DNA from 4 places in the Rhizobium sp. RSm-3 genome. Region 4 is predicted to be linked to each of the others. Evidence: riboswitches for the same ligand, from Rfam matches in the RefSeq annotation. Region 4 holds a riboswitch; each other region holds the start of a gene.
What was found. A riboswitch is a leader RNA that binds a small molecule or an ion and turns the genes downstream of it on or off. The one in region 4 is predicted to bind cobalamin.
Positions count from the first base shown of each region.

Region 1: it holds a riboswitch for cobalamin, as region 4 does, so the genes downstream of both, BBJ66_RS25475 (CbtB domain-containing protein) here and bluB (5,6-dimethylbenzimidazole synthase) in region 4, are expected to answer to the same signal.
Region 2: it holds a riboswitch for cobalamin, as region 4 does, so the genes downstream of both, BBJ66_RS09050 (ABC transporter substrate-binding protein) here and bluB (5,6-dimethylbenzimidazole synthase) in region 4, are expected to answer to the same signal.
Region 3: it holds a riboswitch for cobalamin, as region 4 does, so the genes downstream of both, cobU (bifunctional adenosylcobinamide kinase/adenosylcobinamide-phosphate guanylyltransferase) here and bluB (5,6-dimethylbenzimidazole synthase) in region 4, are expected to answer to the same signal.

Region 1 is NZ_MAWZ01000046.1:27,542-32,808, reverse strand. It holds gene BBJ66_RS25485 (putative bifunctional diguanylate cyclase/phosphodiesterase) at 1-763, opposite strand, end outside; gene BBJ66_RS25480 (histidine phosphatase family protein) at 1,275-1,829, opposite strand; adenosylcobalamin (AdoCbl) riboswitch at 1,907-2,049, shown strand; gene BBJ66_RS25475 (CbtB domain-containing protein) at 2,063-2,272, shown strand; gene BBJ66_RS25470 (CbtA family protein) at 2,286-3,032, shown strand; gene BBJ66_RS25465 (hypothetical protein) at 3,083-3,715, shown strand; gene BBJ66_RS25460 (sulfite oxidase-like oxidoreductase) at 3,700-4,362, opposite strand; gene BBJ66_RS25455 (sensor histidine kinase) at 4,547-5,267, shown strand, end outside.
Region 2 is NZ_MAWZ01000006.1:111,464-116,730, reverse strand. It holds gene blh (bifunctional sulfur transferase/dioxygenase Blh) at 72-1,352, shown strand; cobalamin riboswitch at 1,589-1,844, shown strand; gene BBJ66_RS09050 (ABC transporter substrate-binding protein) at 2,019-3,035, shown strand; gene BBJ66_RS09045 (FecCD family ABC transporter permease) at 3,032-4,072, shown strand; gene BBJ66_RS09040 (ABC transporter ATP-binding protein) at 4,069-4,833, shown strand; gene BBJ66_RS09035 (hypothetical protein) at 4,905-5,267, shown strand, end outside.
Region 3 is NZ_MAWZ01000024.1:86,787-92,053, forward strand. It holds gene BBJ66_RS19520 (adenylate/guanylate cyclase domain-containing protein) at 1-650, shown strand, start outside; gene BBJ66_RS19525 (chloride channel protein) at 671-2,461, opposite strand; cobalamin riboswitch at 2,689-3,085, shown strand; gene cobU (bifunctional adenosylcobinamide kinase/adenosylcobinamide-phosphate guanylyltransferase) at 3,388-3,912, shown strand; gene cobW (cobalamin biosynthesis protein CobW) at 3,917-4,966, shown strand; gene cobN (cobaltochelatase subunit CobN) at 4,971-5,267, shown strand, end outside.
Region 4 is NZ_MAWZ01000024.1:251,446-256,712, forward strand. It holds gene BBJ66_RS20270 (methyl-accepting chemotaxis protein) at 1-936, opposite strand, end outside; gene BBJ66_RS20275 (MFS transporter) at 1,137-2,543, opposite strand; cobalamin riboswitch at 2,715-2,901, shown strand; gene bluB (5,6-dimethylbenzimidazole synthase) at 2,944-3,633, shown strand; gene BBJ66_RS20285 (DUF2865 domain-containing protein) at 3,656-4,747, opposite strand; gene BBJ66_RS20290 (ribonuclease H family protein) at 4,901-5,267, shown strand, end outside.

The sequences.
Region 1 (5,267 bases), on a different contig from region 4:
AAGCGAAATAATGGTTGGGGCCGCGTGATTTTGCCTCGTACATGGCGAGGTCGGCACGATGCGCGGCATCTTCCAGCGGTTCGGCTCCTTCGGTCCAGCGGTCGTAGCCGACGCTGGCGCCGACTTCGACGGCAAAACCGTCGATATGGATCGGCCGGGTGACAGCCTGGATTAGCAGTCTGGCAAAACGCTCCTCGCGCGGTGCCGTCAGGGCAAAGGCGACGATGATGAATTCGTCGCCGCCGAAGCGGTAAACGCAATCGGCGTTGCCGAGCGCGCAGATTCGCCTGGCAACCTCGATCAGCAGAATGTCGCCGCCCTTGTGGCCGACGAGATCGTTGACTTTCTTGAAGCCGTCGAGATCGACGGAGAAGAGCGTGACGTTGCGATCCCATTCCTCGATTTGGTCCTCGTCGTCCTTGATCGGCCATGAGAGGATCTTGCGTTCGAAGGCGTAGCGGTTCGGCAGCTTGGTTAGATGGTCGTGGGTGGCCGTCCAATCGGCCTTCGCCTGGGCGGCGGCGCGCAGTTCCGTTTCCTTGCGCAGGTCGGCGATGCGCAGCACCGAATAGATGAAGCTCATGGCGCCGGCGATGCCGAGCGCCAGAACGAGTTTGTCGGCGCCATATTCGCCGAAACCGGTCATGAAATAGACAAGGCTGTCGTCGAGCTGCAACAGCGCGCCGAGGAGCCAGAGAGTTATCCCAAGCCCGACGATCGACACGCATTGCCTTCCGGCCCTGCTCTGGAAAAACACCGGCATGTGGCCTTCTCCATCTCCACCCTATGCCGAACTATCACGAAAGTCTGAAATGTTCGTTGAAACCAGAAGGCGAATTATTGGAGGCCGCAGCCTGTTGCTGCACCGTCGAGAGACGGACGCGCTTCTCGTGAAGCGGGGACGGGAAAGCACGAAGGCGAGCGTGCTGTCGCATGCTCGCCCTTTCTCGTGCTTCAGGCGGTGACGATCAGCAGCGGGACGCTGACGACGAGACCGATCAGAAGTGTGATTGTGGCGAAACGCATCAGGCGCAGGCGCCGCGTACGCTCGCCACTCCAATCATATGTCATGTCTTCCATCTCCTTGGGACAAGGAAGTAGTCCCGGTGAAGCCGGGTTCAACAGAGATGACGCAATTTGCTTGTGTAAAGCTGGATAAGATGAGGGATCGCTAATGCGCGTCGCATTAAACGGGATTCATGCGACGCGCCTTAGGTTTTTGTTTTATGCATGTCGTTATCCCGGAACCGCGGCACACTTCCGGGCGACATGCATTAATGCTGAAAACGCAGCGACCAGCGCCGTCCGTTGCTGGTCATGCGAACGATACCAAGCGGCTCGATGTCGACGAGCCAGAAAGAGGATGGCGGCGCCCGAAGCACATGGGCAACCGCTGCCCGGATGACGGCGGCGTGGCTGATGGCGATCACATGGCCGCCGAGGGCGGATTCATTGTCCATCCAGCCGGCGACGCGTATGCCAAGATCAACAAGGCTCTCGCCCCCGTGCGGGACCGCTTCCGGATCGCTCATCCAGGCCATGAGGTCCTCCGGCTCCTCGGCCTCTATCGCCGCGATCGACTTGCCGGCCCAGCGGCCATGATCGCAGTCGCCAAGGACAGGGTCCGTCCGGGCTTGAAGGCCGAGCGCGTCGGCAGTCTGGCGGGCGCGCAAAGCCGGGCTGGTGACAATACGATCGGCACGGGGCAGGGCGGCCATCCTGGCCGCGTCTTCTGCGGCCTTGTCTTCCAGCGGTTCGTCGAGCGGGAACAGGGCCTTGCGGCTCGCCGCCGTCGCGCCGTGGCAGATCCAGGTAAGGCGCGTATTCACGGTCGTTCCGATCTCCGGATAGCGGTGGGAACAGCCCGTCGCCGCTTCATGAAGTTTCGTTGACAGGCTCTTCGGCCTGCAGATATAACCGTGCTGTTGCGGGTTTGGAAGCCGGTGTAAATCCGGCACGGTCGCGCCGCTGTGACCAGCGTGTCGAAGGTTCTTCGCGCTGGAAGTCAGACCCTGCCGCATAAGCACTCTTTCGACTGAACGCGTCATTCCCGGAGGAATACATGTCTGACACCACTTTTGCGCCTGTTGCGGCACCGGCGCCGATCCCCGTAGCAGAGATCCTGCCATGGGCGATCTTCGGCGGCCTGCTGATGCTCATCGCCATCTATTTCGTCGGCACCGAGGAAGGCGCGATGGCGCTGTTCAACGGCATGTACGTGCATGAATTCGTGCATGACGCCCGCCACCTCCTCGGCTTCCCCTGCCACTAGGGGAGTTCCCGACATGGTTGGAAACCTCCTGCTACGCGGCATGCTCGCGGGCCTGATTGCTGGCTTCCTCGTCTTCGCCTTCGCCCATACTTTCGGCGAGCCGCTGGTCGATTCGGCGATCGCCTTCGAGGAGGCGAGCGCCCAGGCGACCGGCGAAGCCGCCGAACCTGAAATCGTCAGCCGCGCCATGCAGGCCGGTCCGGGCCTTTTCACCGGCGTCATGGCCCATAGCATTGCCGTCGGCGGGCTTTTCGCGCTCGCCTTCGCTTTCGTGCACGGCCGCGTCGGCAGCCTTTCGGCGCGCGGCACCTCGGCGGTCATCGCCATTTTCGCCTTCGTGGCGATCGTTCTCGTTCCCGCTATCAAATATCCGGCCAACCCGCCGGCGGTCGGCAATGCCGATACAATCGGCGTCAGGACCGAGCTGTTCTTCCTGATGATCGTCGTCTCCCTCGCCGCCCTGATCGCCGCGGTGGCGCTGTCGCGCCGTCTTTCCGAGCGTTTCGGCCTCTGGAACGGCGCCATCATCGCCGGCATCGCCTATCTCGTCTTTATCGGCCTCGTGCTTTATCTGCTGCCGCCGATCAACGAAGTGCCGGAGAACTTCTCGGCGATGGTGCTTTGGCGTTTCCGCACGACAACGCTCGCCATGCATGCGATCCTCTGGGCAACGCTCGGTCTTGGCTTCGGAGCGCTGGCGGAAAAGCGGCTTGCCGTGAAGGGCGGGCAACCGGTCCGGCAGGTAAAGGCCTTCCACTGAACACATCGAGGGGCGCCGTTTTGCCGGCGCCTTTAGATTTTCGGGCAACGATGAAAAGCTGCAGCACCATATCGCTCCTGTCGACGGCCTTTGCCGCCGCCGCTTTCTTTTGCATGCCTGTTGAAAACGCCCTTGCTCATAGCCGCAGCGGCGGCGCCAGCCATGCCGGTCTCGAGATCCCAGAAATTTCGCATGGCGAGATGGCGGTGATTTCGGACTATCGCGGCCGAATTATCGGTCTGGCGTCCCGTGCAGTCGATACGAACGAGCCATTCCGGCGCGTTCTGAACTACGCCGAAATCCAGTATTCCTATTGTCTCTGGGGACGGATGCCGGGCAGCGTGAGCGACGAGCAGAGCCCGTTCAACGAATGCGCCCATGCCTATCTTGCGGCGACCAAGGCGGTATTGCTTTCGATGCGTGAGATGCCGCGGGAGGCCGTTGCGGCTGGTGAAATCATTTCCGCGGTCGATGACGACATGGTGCGGCGCAGCCTGGCGCTCATCACCTGCCGGTTCAGCGGCGAGGCCTTCAACACCGCCGATGTCGTCAAGCCACGCTGGAGTAAAGTGCCGTTTCATGCCGCCAGCATGGCGTCGCTGACGGGGTTCGCCGCTCTGTTCGCCCTTGTGGTGTTTGCGCTGGGTCGCTTTCTGCGGCCGAAGGCTCAATCGTCGGAATAGCGCTGCTCGCGCCACGGATCGCCATACATATGGTAGCCGTTCTTTTCCCAGAAGCCGGCCTCGTCACCCGACATCAGTTCGATGCGGCGCAGCCATTTGGCGCTTTTCCAGAAATAAAGATGCGGCACGACGAGGCGCATCGGGCCGCCGTGATCCGGCGTCAGCGGCAGGCCTTCCCATGATGTCACAAGGATCGCGTCCTCGGCGGCGAAATCGGCAAGTGGAAGGTTGGTCGTATAGCCGTCATAACTCGTCAGCATGATATAACCGGCGTCCGGCTTCGGCATGGCGAGATCGAGCAGATCGCGCGTGGAAACACCCCGCCATTTGTTATCGTAGCGCGACCAGGTGGTCACGCAGTGGATATCGCTGACCTTGGTACTCTGCTCGATCGCCTGGAAGTCGGCCCAGTTGAGTGTGAGCGTCGTTTCGACGAGGCCGCGCACTTCAAGACGCCAGCTATCGGTGGAGATGACGGGCTGCTGGCCGAGATCGAGCACCGGCCAGTTTTTGACGAGATGCTGGCCGGGCGGCAGGCGCTCGGCTTCGGGGCGGCTGATGCGGCCGGTCAGAAACTTGCCCTCTGCCGCCCAGCGACGCTTGGAGCTGGTGAGCTTGCTGTCGGCGGGCGTCTTGTCGTTGCTCATGATGGGGTTCCCTACGATACCGCAATAGGGCATTCGCGTCTCCGGGTGTCAAGTTTCGGCGGGCCCTTGGAAATCCGTGTCGGCGTCATTAAACTTGAGCCGTCGGGTATGCCTCGCTGGGGAGTGGAGGCGGAAAGGGGAGGAGCCGGATCTGTCGAGATATCGTGCGATAGCGGCGTTCCTGGTGGTGCCGTTGATCATCTTCGCCTTCTTCACCTATGGAAGCGCGATTGCGACACGCGCCTATATGGGAGAGGCCTCGGCGCAGGCGGGGACAGCGCTGCGCCTTGCCGTCTCGGCGCTCAGCGGTCACCTCAACCGCTACGAGGCGCTGCCGGCGCTGATCGCCGATCATGACGACATCAAGGAACTGGTGAGCGCCCCTGAAAATGCGGCACTGCGCGATGCGGCCAATCTCTATCTCAAGCAGATTAACGGGCTGCTGAAATCCTCCGACATTTATGTGGTCAAGCCGGATGGAGAGACGATCGCGGCCAGCAATTACGACGGACCTGGAAGCTTCGTCGGGCAGAATTTCAGCTACCGGCCCTATTTCCAAGACGCGATCGAAGGCCGGCAGGCGCGGTTCTATGCGCTAGGCACCACCTCGCTGAAGCGCGGCTATTATTTCGCCGCGCCGATCCGGACCGGCACGGATATTCGCGGCGTCATCGTCTTCAAGGTCGATATCGACATGATCGAATCCTCCTGGGGCGGCGGCGAATACAAGATTTTCGTCTCCGATCCTGAGGGCATCATCTTCATGTCCGGCAGCCCGGAATGGCTCTACGGCGCGATCCTGCCGCTGACGGCCGATCGCATCGCACGCACGGAAGCCTCGCGGCGTTATGCCAATGCCAGACTGACGGCGCTGCCGGTCACACGCCAGCGCTTCGAGCCGCACG
Region 2 (5,267 bases), on a different contig from region 4:
TCGGCAATATACTTGTGAGATTGTATTGATATACATGCGATACTGCCGATGCAGGCGGCGCGGGGGCTTCGATGACATCCGTGAGGGTCAATGAGCTGATATCGGTGGCGGGGCAGCCCGATGCCGCCGGCTTTGCCGCTTTTGCGGCAGACGGCTTTGCCGGCGTCATCAATGCCCGGCCGGACGGCGAGGAGCCGGGGCAGCCCGGCAATGCGGCGGAAAAGGCGTCCGCTGCCGCCGCGGGGCTCGCCTACGGCTTCGTGCCGGTGAAAGGGGCCGAGATCACCGAGGCCGATATCCGGGCCTTCCAGGCGGCGATGGCCGAGGCGAAGGGACCAGTCGTCGCCCATTGCAAGAGCGGCACACGGGCGCTGACGCTCTATACGCTGGGCGAGGTGCTGGATGGGCGCATGAAGGTCGGGGATGTTCAGGCCTTCGGTCAAAACCTCGGCTTCGATCTTGCCGGCGCACGCCGCTGGCTGGAGAAGCGGGCCGGGCAGGCGGCTGGCGTGACGGCCTTCTTCGAGCCCCGCACCTGCAGTGTGCAATATGTCGTTGCCGACCCGGTGACGAAACGCTGCGCCATCATCGACCCAGTGCTCGATTTCGACGAGATGTCGGGTGCAACGGGGACGGCCAATGCCGACGCCATCCTCGCGCATATCGACAGCGAGGGGCTGACGGTCGAGTGGATCCTCGACACGCATCCGCATGCCGATCATTTCTCCGCCGCGCATTACCTCAAAGGAAAGACCGGCGCGCCGACGGCCATCGGCGTCCATGTCACTGACGTGCAGGTGCTCTGGAAGGAGATCTACAACTGGCCGGCACTCGAAACCGACGGCTCGCAATGGGACCGGTTGTTTGCCGACGGCGACACCTTCGAGATCGGCGGGCTCAAAGCCCGCGTGATGTTCTCGCCCGGCCATACCCTTGCCTCGGTGACCTATGTGATCGGCGACGCCGCCTTCGTGCATGACACCGTGTTCACACCGGATTCCGGCACGGCGCGCACGGATTTTCCCGGCGGCAGCGCCAGCGCCCTCTGGCACTCGATCCAGGCCATCCTGTCGCTGCCCGAGGAGACCCGGCTCTTTTCCGGCCACGACTATCAACCTGGCGGCCGTCACCCGCGCTGGGAAAGCACGATAGCCGCCCAGAAAAGCGGTAATCCGCATATATCAGCCATCGACGAGGCCGGCTTCGTGGCGCTGCGCCAGGCGCGCGACCGCACGCTGCCGAAACCGAAGCTGATGCTGCACGCGCTGCAGGTGAATATTCGGGGAGGCAGATTGCCCGAGCCCGAGGAGAACGGCCGGCGGTATCTGAAGATACCGCTGGATGCGTTGTAGGGACGCAGGGAGCAGCGTTGCGGCGCGTGCTTCGAGGCTCCGCCCTCTCGGGCTGCGCACCTCAGCATGAGGGAGGTCGGAAGATGCCGCGCCCGCGACAGCGGGAACTGAGAAGGCGGCGCCAACGCTTACGAACGCCGTATCCTGAGGAGGCGAGGATGCTCCTTTCAGTCTCCATTTTTCACCCACCCAAACCCCGTCCCCCGCAATAATCATTGACGTCGCCCGGGCAGGCGACGTAACTGGGGGGCGACGGTTCCCTGAAGATGACTCCAAGGGGATTAATAGGGAACACGGTGAGGACGACCCAGTAGGGACCGAGACCGTGGCTGCCCCCGCAACTGTAAGCGGATTGTCGATCATCTCAGCTATGGCCAGCGACCGGCCATCTCTGAAGGGCTTATGGCCTCGCCACTGCGATATATCGCGGGAAGGTGGATGAACCGATGGATATCCGCAAGCCAGGAGACCTGCCGTCAATCACGATCCAATCAACCGGGCGGGGATGCCCGGACAAGGAACAGACATGATTGACCTTCTGAACCTTCGCCGAATTCCGGCATGCATCCGTCTCGATTGGGCCTCCTGCGGTTAGCGCACGTCTCAGCGTGCCTTCGGCCGCGCGTGCGGCATAACCGTGCTTTTTCCCTTCAATCGAGGTTTTTCATGCGTCAGATTCTCGCCACCATGACATTTGCCTTCGGGCTGATCGGCCTTGCGGCACCGAGCCTTGCCGCCACTCAATATCCTTTGACCATCACCAATTGCGGTGAGCAGGTGACGTTCCAGAAGGCCCCGTCGAAGATCGTTTCGATCGGCCAGGGCATGACCGAAATTCTCTTCTCGCTCGGCCTTGCCGACAAGATCGCAGGCACGGCCGTCTGGGTCGGTCCCGTGCTGCCGCAATATGCCGAGGCCAACAGCAAGATAAAGCGTCTCGCCGACAATGATCCGAGCTTCGAATCCGTCGTCGGGCAAGAGCCCGACCTGGTGGCGGCCGAGTTCGAATGGCATGTCGGCGCGCAGGGCTCGGTCGGCAAGCGCGAGCAGTTCGAGGATGTCGGCATCAACACCTATCTCGCGCCGGCCGATTGCGTCGCCAAGGTCAACACCGATGGCGGCGACGGCGTGCGCAGGGAGCTGTTCACGATGGAGTTGATCTATCGTGAAATCGCCGAACTCTCTGAAATTTTCGACGTGAAGGAGCGCGGCGATGCACTGATCTCCGAGCTGAAGAAGCGCGAGGCCGATGCGGTGGCTTCGATATCGGGCGCAGCGGGCAAGAACCTGCCGGTCGTCTTCTGGTTCTCCAGCAAGGAGGCCAATGGCGACGCCTTCATTGCCGGCAAGAACAGCGCGCCTGCCTATATCCTGAAGACGATCGGCGCCAGGAATGTCGTCACCACCGAAGAGGAATGGCCGCTGGTCGGCTGGGAAACCATTTCCGAGGCGAACCCCGCCGTCATCGTGCTCGCCACCATGGACCGGCGCCGCTACGCCGCCGACGATCCCGAGGTGAAGATCGATTTCCTCGAGAAGGATCCCGTCACCAAGGAGCTGGACGCGGTGAAGAACAGGCGCTTCGTGATGATGGACGCGCAATCGATGAACCCGACGATACGCACTATCGACGGCATCGAGACGCTGGCGAAGGGCATCAAGTCCTTCGGCCTGACCCAGTGACGGCAGCAACGGCCAGAGAGCCGGGATGGTGGGCGCTTGCCGCGCTCACCATTGCCGCCTTCCTTCTTCTCGGGCTGATGATCAGCCTTGCCGTTTCGATCGGCGAGATCGCCATTCCGCTGGCGACCACGGCGGAGGCGGTGTCGAACCGGCTGTTCGGCACGGATTTCGAGCTCAGCCGCATCCATCAGGGCATCGTCTGGGATTATCGCCTCAGCCGGGCGCTGGTCGCGGCGAGCGCCGGCGCCTCGCTGTCGCTCTCGGGCGCGATCCTGCAGGCGCTGCTGCGCAATCCGCTGGCCGAACCCTATGTGCTCGGCATTTCCGCCGGGGCTTCGACCGGGGCGGTCTCGGTGATGATCCTCGGCTTCGGCTACGGCGTTCTCGGGCTTTCGGGCGGCGCCTTTCTCGGCGCGGTCGTCGCTTTTCTGCTGGTCGGCTTTCTCGCCACGGGGGCGGGCGGAACCGGCGAGCGCATCATTCTCTGCGGTGTCGCCGGTTCGCAGCTCTTCAATGCGCTCACCTCCTATATCGTCACGACCTCGGCCAATGCCGAGCAGGCGCGCGGCGTGTTGTTCTGGCTGCTGGGCTCGCTCAGCGGCGTGCGCTGGCCGGATGTCTATCTCTCGGTGCCGATCGCGCTTGCCGGTTTCCTCGTCTGCATGGCCCATGTCCGGGCGCTCGATGCCTTCGCCTTCGGCACGGATGCGGCCGCCTCGCTCGGCATTGCCGTGCGCCGCGTTCAGATCCTGCTCTTTGCCCTGACGGCGGCGATGACGGCAAGCGTCGTCAGCATGGTCGGCTCGATCGGCTTCGTCGGCCTGGTCATTCCGCATGCCGCCCGCTTCCTCGTCGGACCGGGCCATCGGCGGCTGCTGCCGGCAACGGCACTCGGCGGCGCGATCTACATGGTCGGCGCCGATATCGTCTCACGCATCATCATCCCGCAGCAGGTCCTGCCGATCGGCGTCGTCACCGCGCTCTTCGGCGCGCCGGCCTTCGCCGTCATCCTCTATCGCGTGCGGAGGAGCGCATGAGCATTACCATCGACGCGGTGAGTTTCGCCGCCGGCGACACGATCATCGTCAACGGGGTCAGCCTGACGGTGGCAAAGGGCAAGGTGCTCGGCCTGCTCGGGCCGAACGGTTCCGGCAAATCGAGCCTGCTCAGGCTGATCTGCCGGCTGCGCAAGGTCCGCAGCGGCGTTATCCGGCTGGGCGAAGACGATATCGCCTCACTGTCGCGCGCAGCCCTTGCGCGGCGCATCGCCTTCGTCGAGCAGCAATCGACGACCGAGACGCAACTGACCGTGCGCGACGTGGTGCGGCTCGGCCGCACGCCGCATCGCGGGCTGCTCTCACCCTGGGGCGCGGAGGACGATGCCGCGGTCGACGAGGCCTTGTTGCGGGTCGCCATGCGAGAGCGGGCGGGTCAGCTCTGGCAGACGCTATCGGGCGGCGAGCGTCAGCGTGTCCATATTGCGCGGTCGCTGGCGCAGGCGCCGGGTGAGCTGCTGCTCGACGAGCCGACCAATCATCTCGATATCCAGCACCAGCTCGACATCCTCCGGCTGATCTCGAAGCTCGGCATCACCTGCATTGTCGCGCTGCACGATCTCAACCTGGCGGCGATGTTCTGCGACAGCCTGGCGGTGCTTCAGAAGGGCGAGGTCGTCGCCGCGGGCGCGCCAGAGGATGTGCTGACGGAGGATATGATCGGCCGGGTTTTCGGCGTTCGCGCCCATGTCCAGAAATCGGCCGTGCATGGCCGGCACCACATCCAATACGTCCTGGATTGAGGAATGGCCTTTTTCCTGGACTGGCGTATGATTTCCGAGGGCGCTTGCGCCCGGTCGAACGGAGTTTCGAGATGCTCGAACGAAATCAGTTTCCCCTGCGCCCAATCGTCCCCGGCTTCGCTGTTGCCTGGGTCGTCATCATTTCAGGCGCGAGCGTCGCTCTCAGCCTGCTTTTTGCCTGCGTCACGCCCTTCGTGGCCCTGGCGGCGGTAGCGGCGGTCATTCTTCCCCGGCGGATGGCGGTGACGGCGGTTCTGCTGGCCTGGCTCGCCAACCAGATGGTCGGGTATGTCGTGCTCGGCTATCCCCAGACTTGGGACAGCTATGCCTGGGGTCTGGCGATCGGCATTGCCGCATTCGCATCCCTGGCCGCAGCGCTCGGCGTGCTTCGTCTTGCGGCCGACCTCACCGTCACTATGGCTGGCGCCTTCATG
Region 3 (5,267 bases), 160 kb from region 4:
AGACCGCGAGCGACATTCTCGCAGTCTATACCGGCGCCAGGACGAGCGCGCGCATCCTTGCCGGCGAAACCCGCAGGGGAATGGGCGGCTCCATCGATGCCGCCATCCTGCTGGCCGACCTGCGCAATTTCACGGCTTTGACCGAGGTTTATCAGCCAGCCGAGATCGTCGGGTTTCTCAACGAGCATTTCGAGCTGATCGGCCGGCATGTCGAGGAAAATTCCGGCGAGATCCTCAAATTCATGGGCGACAGCGTGCTGGCGATCTTTCCGACCGAGGCAGAGGACCCGCAAAAGGCCTGCAGGGCGGCATTGGCTTCGGCGCAGAATCTGCTGAAGGCCAACGAAGAGCTCAATCGCGAGCGGACATGCAACGGAGGCCCCGATATCGGCGTCGATGTGGTGCTGCATCTCGGCGAGGTCTTCTACGGAAATGTCGGCGCCCACGGCAGGCTCGACTTCACGGTAATCGGCAGGGCCGTCAACGAGGCTTCGCGGCTGGAAAAGCTCTGCGGCACGCTTGAGCAGCCCCTGCTGCTGTCGGACAGTTTCGCGGCGACCTGTGCCGTGGCTTGCGAGTATCTCGGATCGTTCGCATTGCGCGGGGTTTCGAAGCGGGCCGACGTGTTCAAGCTCGCCGACGCGGGGTAGCGGCGGCGCAAGCGATGGGATCAGATCTCGCCTGAGACCTCGCGGCGGCGGCGGTCTAGTTCTTCGCTGTAGCGGCGTAGCGTATAACTTTCGCTGAGCTGGCCGATCACCTTGCGTTCGATCAGGTTGTTGACGACGGCGAGCGCTTCGCTTTCGCTCTTGTCGAAGATCGCCGCCGCCTGCCTGGCATTCATCTGCGGCTGCAGGAAATCGTTCCGGTAGTGGATGAAATCGGCCAGCGTCTTGCCCTCGTCCTGGGTGTCGGTCGGGTTGGCGTAAATCTCCGGCACCAGCACGAGGCCGGCATATTTGTCGCTCTCCTCGACGAGGATGACGCGCTGGGCCGAGCCGATCGGGAAGGCCTGCTTGAATTCCTCCAGTGAAATGCCCGCTTTTGCCGTCTTGACGTCGGCGCGCATTAGCTTGTCCACCGTCAGGTTGCGGATCCAGCCGACGTCGTGGGCGCTGCGGATGCTTTCGCCGCGCAGATGGAAGCGCCATGTGGCGAAGGAATAGCCGAAGGTCGAGCGCACGACGAGCGAGGAGGTGATGACGGCGGCGAGCACCAGCACGGTGATCGGGAAATCGCCGGTGATTTCGAGCGCCAGGAATGTCATCGTCAGCGGTCCGCCGATGACGGCGACGGCAAGCGAACTCATGCCGACCACGGCATAGATGACGGGCGTCAGCGTCGCAGCGGCGAAATAGGGGCCGCAATAGGCAAAGAGCTTGCCGAGCAGGGCGCCCATGAACAGCGAGGCGAAGAACAGGCCGCCCCTGAAGCCGGAGCCGATCGATATCGCCGAGGCCAAGGATTTCAACAGGAAGAGGCCGATCAGCGCCGGGATCGCTACCTCGCGCGAGAGGTTGAGATGCAGCGCGCCGTGGCCGGCCGAAAGCACTTGCGGAGAGATCATCGCCAGCAGCCCGACGACGATGCCGCCGAGCGCGGGACGGAAGGGCGGGGCGATCGAGCTCTTACGGGCCAGTTCCTCGACGAAGGAGACGCCCTGCATGATCAGGATGCCGACGCCGGCGCAGAAGACGCCGAGCAGCAGCGCCGGGATATAATCGGCCGGCACGACCGAACCGAAGCTGCCGATATCGATGGTGAAATCGCCTTCGGCGAGCAGCCTTGCGATCAAAGTGGAAACGAGGGCGGAGACGACGACCGGGGTGAGCGACACAATCGTATAGGTGCCGATGATCAGCTCGAAGGCATAGAAGGCGCCGGTCAGCGGCGCGTTGAAGGCGGCGGCGATCGCGCCGGCCGCGCCGCAGCCGACGAGGATGCGCAGATCCGAGCGGCGAAGCTGCAGCTTCAGGCCGAATTTCGAGGCAAGGCCGGCGGCAAGCTGGGTATAGCCGGCTTCCAGGCCGACGGAGGCGCCGAAGCCGTTGGAGATCAGGTTCTGCACGGCGACGATAACGCTGTCGGTCAAGGACAGGCGGCCGCCATGCAGGGCATTGGCCTCGATCGGGTCGACCATCGGTTTCTTGCGGCGTTTGGCCAACACGAAGAGCAACAGTCCGAGCAGAATGCCGCCGATGACGGGGGCGGTCAACAGCAGCATCTTGTCGTCGATCACCGACGAGCTCAGCCTTTCACTGTCTGGTATGCCGAAGACCAGCTGATGCAGTTCGTTGGAGACGAAGCTCATGCCGGTGACGGCAAGCCCCGAGGCGATGCCGACGACGGCGCCCGCCAGCGACAGGCCGACTTCGCTGCGTCGCGTCAGCGCCCGCAGCCGCCCCGGATCAAAGAAAACACGCAGCGCCCGGAACCGGCGCCGATCCAATTTCATAAGCATGGCAAGACAACTAGGCAGGAGGAGGCCCGGTCAAGGGCGATGGCGCAGACCGCTTGCGATGTAATTGCGGCGAAAAGCTGGCGCCCGGGTCAAATATTTATGACGTAAGTATCTGATAAATGACGATGTTTTAGGTAGAGTAAGTCGTGTTGCGAGCGTTGCGCCGACTGGCTGGCCGTTCCCGATCGTATCGGCCGGTTGACTTCACCCCTGAGCTTGCCTAACCATCCTAGGATATAACGGATGGTTCCGGATCGGTGTTACGCCATTCCGGATGAAAAGGGAATGTGACGGGGTGGACCCACACCGGGCGCCTTCATCACAGCCGACCCCGCGACTGTAGAGCGGTCAGGGTCTTCCATCCGGCATCGAGCCCTTTCGGCCGGCAGTCTGCAATGGTGCAGGCGGGCGGGACGGGCGACATGCCGGAAAAGCCACTGGACATGCATGGTGATCAACCGGGGTCGGACGCCTCTATTTCTACGAATCGTCCACCTCTTCTCCGATGCAGCCGGGAAGGCGAGGCAGATTCGCTGGCACGATCAGGGGCGACCGGATTCCGGTCTGCCCCGATCGCGGCCGACAACCGTGAGCCAGGAGACCTGCCATTCGTGCCGGGCGAGAAGCCCAACCCTGGGCAAGAGACCCGCTGCCAGCACGGAGGTTGTTTTGGCTGTACGATTGAATTCGGCGCTGCCTCGTGCGGTGCGACGCTGCGATCTCACCTTCTCCCCCGCGGGGAGAAGGTGGCCCGAAGGGTCGGATGAGGGGGCCGCACGGCACCTCCGTCATTTTGCCCTTCGCTTGCGCTCAGTGCATTCGCGGCTTTGCCGCTCACCCCCTCAACCGCCTGCCGGCACCTTCTCCCCGCTGGGGAGAAGGGGGATGTGGCACCGCCGCGCCCTCTCTAGCGGGAGCGCTTGCGCATGACGACGGCTCTCTCGAACACCACCTTCATCCTCGGCGGCGCACGCTCCGGCAAATCCCGCTTCGCCGAATCTCTTGTCGTGTCGACCGGCCTCGATCGTCACTACCTCGCGACCGGCCGGGCGTGGGACGAGGAGATGCAGGCACGCATCGCCCAGCACAGGGCCGATCGCGGTCCGTCTTGGACCACACATGAGGAACCGCTCGATCTTGTCGGCGCGCTCGCCGCCATCGACGGCGAGGGGCGTATCGTGCTGATCGACTGCCTGACGCTCTGGGTTACCAATCTGATGATGGAGGGGCGCGAGATGGCGGGGGAATTTGCAGCACTCGCCGATTTTCTGCCGCGCGTAAAGGCGCGGCTCGTTTTCGTTTCCAACGAGGTCGGCCTTGGCATCGTGCCCGACAATCGCATGGCGCGGGATTTTCGCGATCATGCCGGCCGTCTCCACCAGATGATCGCGGCGAAGGCCGCCGAAGTCTATTTCATCGCGGCAGGCCTGCCGCTGAAAATGAAGGGTTAAATCCATGAACCAGCAGAAGATTCCCGCAACCGTCATCACCGGCTTCCTCGGTGCCGGCAAGACGACGATGATCCGCAACCTGCTCACTAACGCGGGCGGCAAGAAGATCGCGCTCATCATCAACGAATTCGGCGATCTCGGCGTCGACGGCGACGTGCTGAAGGGCTGCGGCGCGGAGAATTGCACGGAAGACGACATTATCGAGCTGACCAATGGCTGCATCTGCTGCACGGTCGCCGACGACTTCATTCCGACGATGACGAAACTGCTCGAACGCGAACAGCGCCCCGACCATATCGTCATCGAAACCTCGGGCCTTGCCTTGCCGCAGCCGCTGGTTGCGGCTTTCAACTGGCCTGACATTCGCACCCAGGTGACCGTCGACGGCGTCATCACGGTGGTCGACAGCGCCGCTGTCGCCGCCGGCCGTTTCGCCGACGATCACGATGCGGTCGAGGCGGCACGCGGCGCAGATGAATCGCTTGATCACGAGAGCCCGATCGAGGAGTTGTTCGAGGATCAGCTCACCTGCGCCGATCTGATCGTACTCAACAAGACCGACCTGATCGACGTGGCCGGACTCGGCCGGGTGCGTGATGAGGTCGCCTCCCGCACCGCACGAAAGCCTGCGATGATCGAGGCGAGGAACGGCGAGGTGCCGGCCGGCATCCTGCTCGGCCTCGGCATCGGCACGGAGGACGATATCGCCAACCGCAAGTCGCACCACGAGCTGGAGCATGAGGACGGTGTGGCGCACGACCACGACGAATTCGACAGCTTCGTCGTCGAACTCGGCGCAGTCGCCGACATTGCCGGCTTCGTCGAGGCGCTGGAGGCCATCATATCAGCCCATGACGTGCTGCGCCTCAAGGGGTTCGTCGACGTTTCAGGCAAGCCGATGCGCCTACAGCTTCAGGCCGTCGGCAGCCGCATCGACCACTATTTCGACCGCGCCTGGACGCCTGGTGAAAAGCGCGCCACGCGTCTCGTTGTTATCGGCCTGCACGAAATGGATCAGGATGCTGTGCGGATAGCGATCGAGGCGCTGGCGTAACCCCATGCATCTGCTTCTGGCCCAGCAGGGAACGATCAGCGACGGCGAGGAGGCGATCGACCTCGGGCAGACGCCGGGCGATATCCTGTTCCTGTCGGCTGCCGACAGCGAGCTTGCGGCGGTCGCGGCCGCCCATCAAGCGCGTGGTGGACCGCATTCGCTGCGGCTCGCCAGCCTGATGAGCCTCAAGCACCCGATGTCGGTCGATACCTATGTCGAGCGCACGGCGCGACACGCCAGGCTCATCGTCGTACGTGCGCTCGGCGGCGCCAGCTATTTCCGCTATGCGCTGGAGGCGCTG
Region 4 (5,267 bases):
GAATTCAGGACCGAGATCGGCGAGCTGTATCGAAAAGTCGCCGGCGGCGAGCTTTTCCAGTTCATTTGCGAGCGCTGTCATGACCAGGCGCTGAGCGTTGCTGGTCTCTTCCGTCAACAATGCGTTGCGTGCCCGTTCGGCATCGAACGAGGCGCTCTGCTCGGCAGCGGCCTGCTCTCTTTCGATCTTGGCAATCGCCTCGTTACGGAAAACTTCCAGGGCACGCGCCAGGAAACCGATCTCATCGCCATTTTCCCGGTAGGTGACGGGAGAGGCCAGATCGCCTTTCTGCAAGGCGCTAATCCGCGCGCTGAGAATTCTGAGCGGGCGGCCGACGAGGCTGCGCATGGCGAGAAGGAAAGCGACAACGGCCATGGCGGTGATCGCGAACTGCGTCAGCAGCGAGATCAGCACTTTCTGCTTGACCTCAGCAGCGATTTTTTCGACCGACCAGTTGGTGACGACGTAGCCGGTGGCCTTGCCTGATTTATCCAGCGGAAGCGGCGCGATGATCGTCACAACACCGGCAGATATTCCGCTGTCATCGATCGTCGTTTTCTCAGGTTTGGCGCTGAGGCGCTTCGCCAGATCGGCAGGTGCGGGCAAACCGTCAACGCCGTCGCGCGTCCATGTATCGACGGCCGCAAGTTCGGCGTTGAAGGCGGCAAACTGAACAAGGTCAAGCGTGGGATCGTCGCGATACAGCGAATAGGCCTCGCGAACAGCATTCGCCTTGCCCCATTTGACGCCGCCGGCGGCCAGAGAGGCGAACTGCTCCACATCCTTGGACCAGTTCGCCTTGGCGCCATCGATCAACGCCTTGGTTTCGTACATCCACGTATAGGTGGCAAAGGCGGAGATGCCGCAAAGGTTGACGGCCACGATAATCGCCGCCAGCTTGGCTGTCAGAGGCATCGCTTTTAAAAATTGGAACATGCCGCGGGGGCCTCGAAACGCGGGCTCAGTCGGCTATGGTCCCGACCAGCCTATCAATACAGGCATCCACGCCGGCGGTCGCAGCATGAGCACTCATACCCATGTCCCCCTTGCGACCCAAAACGAGCAGACGCAGTGTGTCTTCGATGTGTGAATAAATCATAAAGTAGAATGGGATACCGAAGCGGCGGCCTGCGGGATCAAGGGCTGTTTTCCGCCATGGCCTCTTCCGGCTCGGCCTGGCGGTGCTTACGGCGGCGTGTCGTCAGTTCCGCGCCGGCGTCGCGCGGCAGGCGCAGGAAGGTGATGCAGGCGAGCGCCGAGATTGCCGAGACGCTGAAGAAGGCGATGTGGAAATCCGAAACCAGCAGCCTGCCGCCATGAAGACTGCTCGAAATTTCGAGGATGCCGCCGGCGATCGCCACACCCATCGCCATGGAGATACGCTGGGCGACGGCATTGATTGCGGTCGCCTGGCTGCTGTCGGCATCGTCGACATCGCCGAAGGCCATGGCATTGACGCCCGAGAAGGCCATGGAGCGGAAGAGGCCGCCGATCAGCAGGCAGGCCATGATCAGCGGCAGCGGCGTCTCAGTGGTGAAGAACCCGTTGATGCCGAGGAAGATCGCCGCCAGCAAGGTGGTGATCGATATGACGGTGCGGAAACCGAAGGCATTGAAGGTGCGCGAAGCGGCAAATTTCGACCCCATCGAGCCGAGCGCGCTGACGAAGGTGACCGAACCCGATTGCAGCGGCGTCAGGCCGAAGCCGAGCTGCAGCATCAGCGGCATCAGAAAGGGCAGGGCGCCGAGCCCCATGCGGAAATTGGAGGCGCCGAGGATCGCCGCCCGGAACATCGGGTAGTGGAACATTTTCGGATCGAGAAGCGGATAGGGCGCGCGGCGGGCATGCAGGAGATAGAGGAGGCCGGCAAGGATGCCAATCGCCACCGTGACGTAACCGTAGATGACGGGCACGGCGGGAAGGCTGATGACCGAGAGGCCGAAGACGAAGCCGGAAAAGCCGATGCCGCAAAGGAAGAAGCCCGGAAAATCCATCGGCCGTGGGCTGCGCGGTTCGACCGCCGGCAGGAAACGCGTGACGAGGATGATGCCGAGCACCCCGATCGGGATGTTGATCCAGAAGATCCAGTGCCAGCTGAGATAGGTGGTGAGGAAGCCGCCGATCGGCGGCCCCATGATCGGGCCGATCAGCGCCGGAATGGTGAGCCACGCCATGGCATCGACGAGTTCGTGGCGCGGCGTTCCCCGGACCAGCAGCAGGCGGCTGACCGGCGTCATCATCGAGCCGCCGGCCCCCTGGATCAGCCGCGAGACGACGAAGGCCGCGATCGAATTGGAAAAGGCGCAGGCGACCGAACCCACCATGAAGACAAAGATCGCCATGCGGAAGATGTTGCGCGCACCGAAACGATCCGACATCCAGCCGCTGATCGGAATGAAGATCGCCAGCGCCACGAGATAGCTGGTGACGGCAAGCTTCAGCGCGATCGGCGATGTGCCGATATCGGCGGCTATCGCCGGCAGGCTGGTGGCAATCACGGTCGAATCCATCTGTTCCATGAACAGGGCGACCGCAAGGATCATGGGCGTGAAGCGGGGCACGGGCAACCGGGGTGCAAAGAGACAAATCGCGGCGCCATGGGCGTCGGTCGGGATCTGTTGAGTTCTACGGGAGCGATGCGCAGCTGTCCACGCGATCGATGTCACATACGGGTGAACGCGGCATGAGGCCGCTTGCCGCAGAGCCGGTTTGCTGAAATAGATGCGCCGTCAGGTGCCCGCTTTTCAAGCGGGAGAATCGGGAATCCGGTGCAAGACCGGAACGTGCCCAACGCTGTAAGGCCGACGTCCGCCGTTTTATCATGCCACTGGCTTTTGCCGGGAAGGCTGCGGCAGACGGGTGACGCCAAGTCAGAAGACCGGCCTGGCAAGATAGACCCAACCCGCGCGGACGGCGGGCGGTTGCGTTGTTGGGGATTTGACGATGCGACCCTTAGATGAGGATGCCCTGTCAGTGGCGTCCGGTTTTTCCTCGGCCGAACGCGAGGCCGTCTATCATGCGATCATGACGCGGCGCGACGTTCGCAGCCAGTTCCTGCCCGATCCCTTGCCCGACGATGTGGTGGCGCGGCTGCTGACGGCCGCCCACCATGCACCCTCTGTCGGCTTCATGCAGCCGTGGAATTTCATTCTGGTGAAAAACCCAACGGTGCGCGCGCGCGTCCGGGATGCCTTTTCGAAGGCCAACGAGGAAGCGGCATCGATGTTCGAGGGTGAGCGGCGCCAGGCCTACCGCTCCCTCAAGCTCGAAGGCATCGTCGAGGCGCCGCTCGGCATCTGCGTGACCTGCGATCCCACCCGCAGCGGCAGCGTCGTGCTGGGGCGTACGCATAATCCGCGGATGGATAGCTATTCCACGGTCTGCGCCATCCAGAATCTCTGGCTGGCGGCCCGCGCCGAAGGGGTCGGCATCGGCTGGGTCAGCATTTTTCGCGAGGGCGAGCTGAAGAGCATTCTCGGCATACCCGAGCATATCGAGGTGGTCGCCTGGCTCTGCGCCGGTTTCGTTGATCGGCTCTATGACCAGCCGGAACTATCGGTCAAAGGCTGGCGGCAGCGGCTGCCGCTCGAAGAACTCGTCTTTCACGACGGTTGGGGACGCAACGAGCCGTAGCCAATCACTGCTGCTGCGGCTGCTACTGCTGCGGTTGGGGGCCAGGTGCGGCGGGATTGGCGAGATCGATCGAGCCCTGGTCGCCGGCCAGAAACTGCGGGCCGACCTGGCGGACCTTGTTTTGCGTGGGGTCGTAGGGGCGATCCGGCACCGGTGTCTGCGGCGCGGCTGGTGTCGCGGCGGCCTTCACCGGCGGATTGGTGCGGATGGTGGTGATCGAGCCCTGCTGCGGCGGTTGGCTTGCTGCCTGCTTGCCGCGCATCTCGTCGTAATAGGCGGTGAGATTGCAGGCGCAGGCGTTCTTTTCACCGGGCGCGCGGTTCTTGTAGGCGAAGGCGTTCTTCATGGCGCTGTAAGGCGTGCCGGTTGCGACCGAGATCATGTTCGAGGCTTCCGTGCTCGTCACCTCGCGATAGAAGAGTTCGGTCTCGATCCCCGGGCACATCTTGGCGCAGGTCTCAGCGTCGCGGCCGAAATCGACCGAGGTGGCGTTCGAGCTGATCGGGAAGAAACCGCCATCGCAGCTGCGCACGCACATGGTGCTGACCGGCGACAGCATCTCGGCCCGCGGCAGGCCGTAGCGCGGATCGGCCTCCTCGCCGCCGCCGAGCGGAATGAAGGTATCGGAACGCATCGCCTGCTCCTCGACGCTCGGGGCAGGCTCGTCGGCGCTGCGCTCGTCCGGCGCATAGAAATTCTCGCTGTTGCAGCCGTTGCTGTCGAGCGCGGCCATCAGTTCGCGGCGGTCGTCATCGGCGCCGTTCCGGCCGGTCAGCTCGTTGCGACGGTCCTGGAGATAAGCGATATTGTCGATCATCCGGCCTTCGGCCTGTGAGAGCTCGGCGCAATAATCGGCATTCTCGCCGCCGATCACCACCATGCTGCCAGAGGTGCAGCCGTAACTGCGCATGTCGTTGCGAACCTTGCGCAGTTCGAGGTTCTGCTCGGCCATGGCGCTGGCATATTGGCGGGCTTCCGGGCCATTGCCATTGCCGATCGATCGCGGCAGGTCGGCGAGGCGGCCGCGCAGGTCCTCGCAGATGGCATTGGTCTGCGCGACGGCGGGCGCTGCGAAGGCGAGGAGAAGGGCGAGAGACAGGTTTCGGCGTTTCACGGCGTCGTCCCGGAATGAGCAAACGGTCGGTGGGTCGAATGCGACTTCAATCGGCCGCGCGTTTTCCCTTAACGGATTTCTCTTAATAAGCTCAGAGAAAATATTAGCGTATTTTCCTGATCTTATCCAGCAATCGCCCGAGACTCGGTTAAAATGACAGGCATTCCCGACGAGACCCGATCCTTTGCGCCGACATCAGGCGTCTCGGAGACCCAACACGGCCTTCACCTCTTCGCGGACGGTTGTTTTGAGCCCGGTTCCGGGCATGGAGGCTGGTCGTTTGTCGCTTATCGCGATGGGGTGGAAATCGCCTCCGACTTCGGTGGCGTCAACGATTCCAGCAATAATTCCATGGAATTGACCGCCGTTCTCAGGGCCGCCATGTGGGTCAACAGCCAACCGACCGGCGAACCCGCGACCATCTGGTCCGACTCCGTCTATGCCGTCAAAGGCTGCAACAGCAGGCGACATATCTGGAAGAATAACGGCTGGAAGAAAAGCAGCCCGAATGGACAGGGGC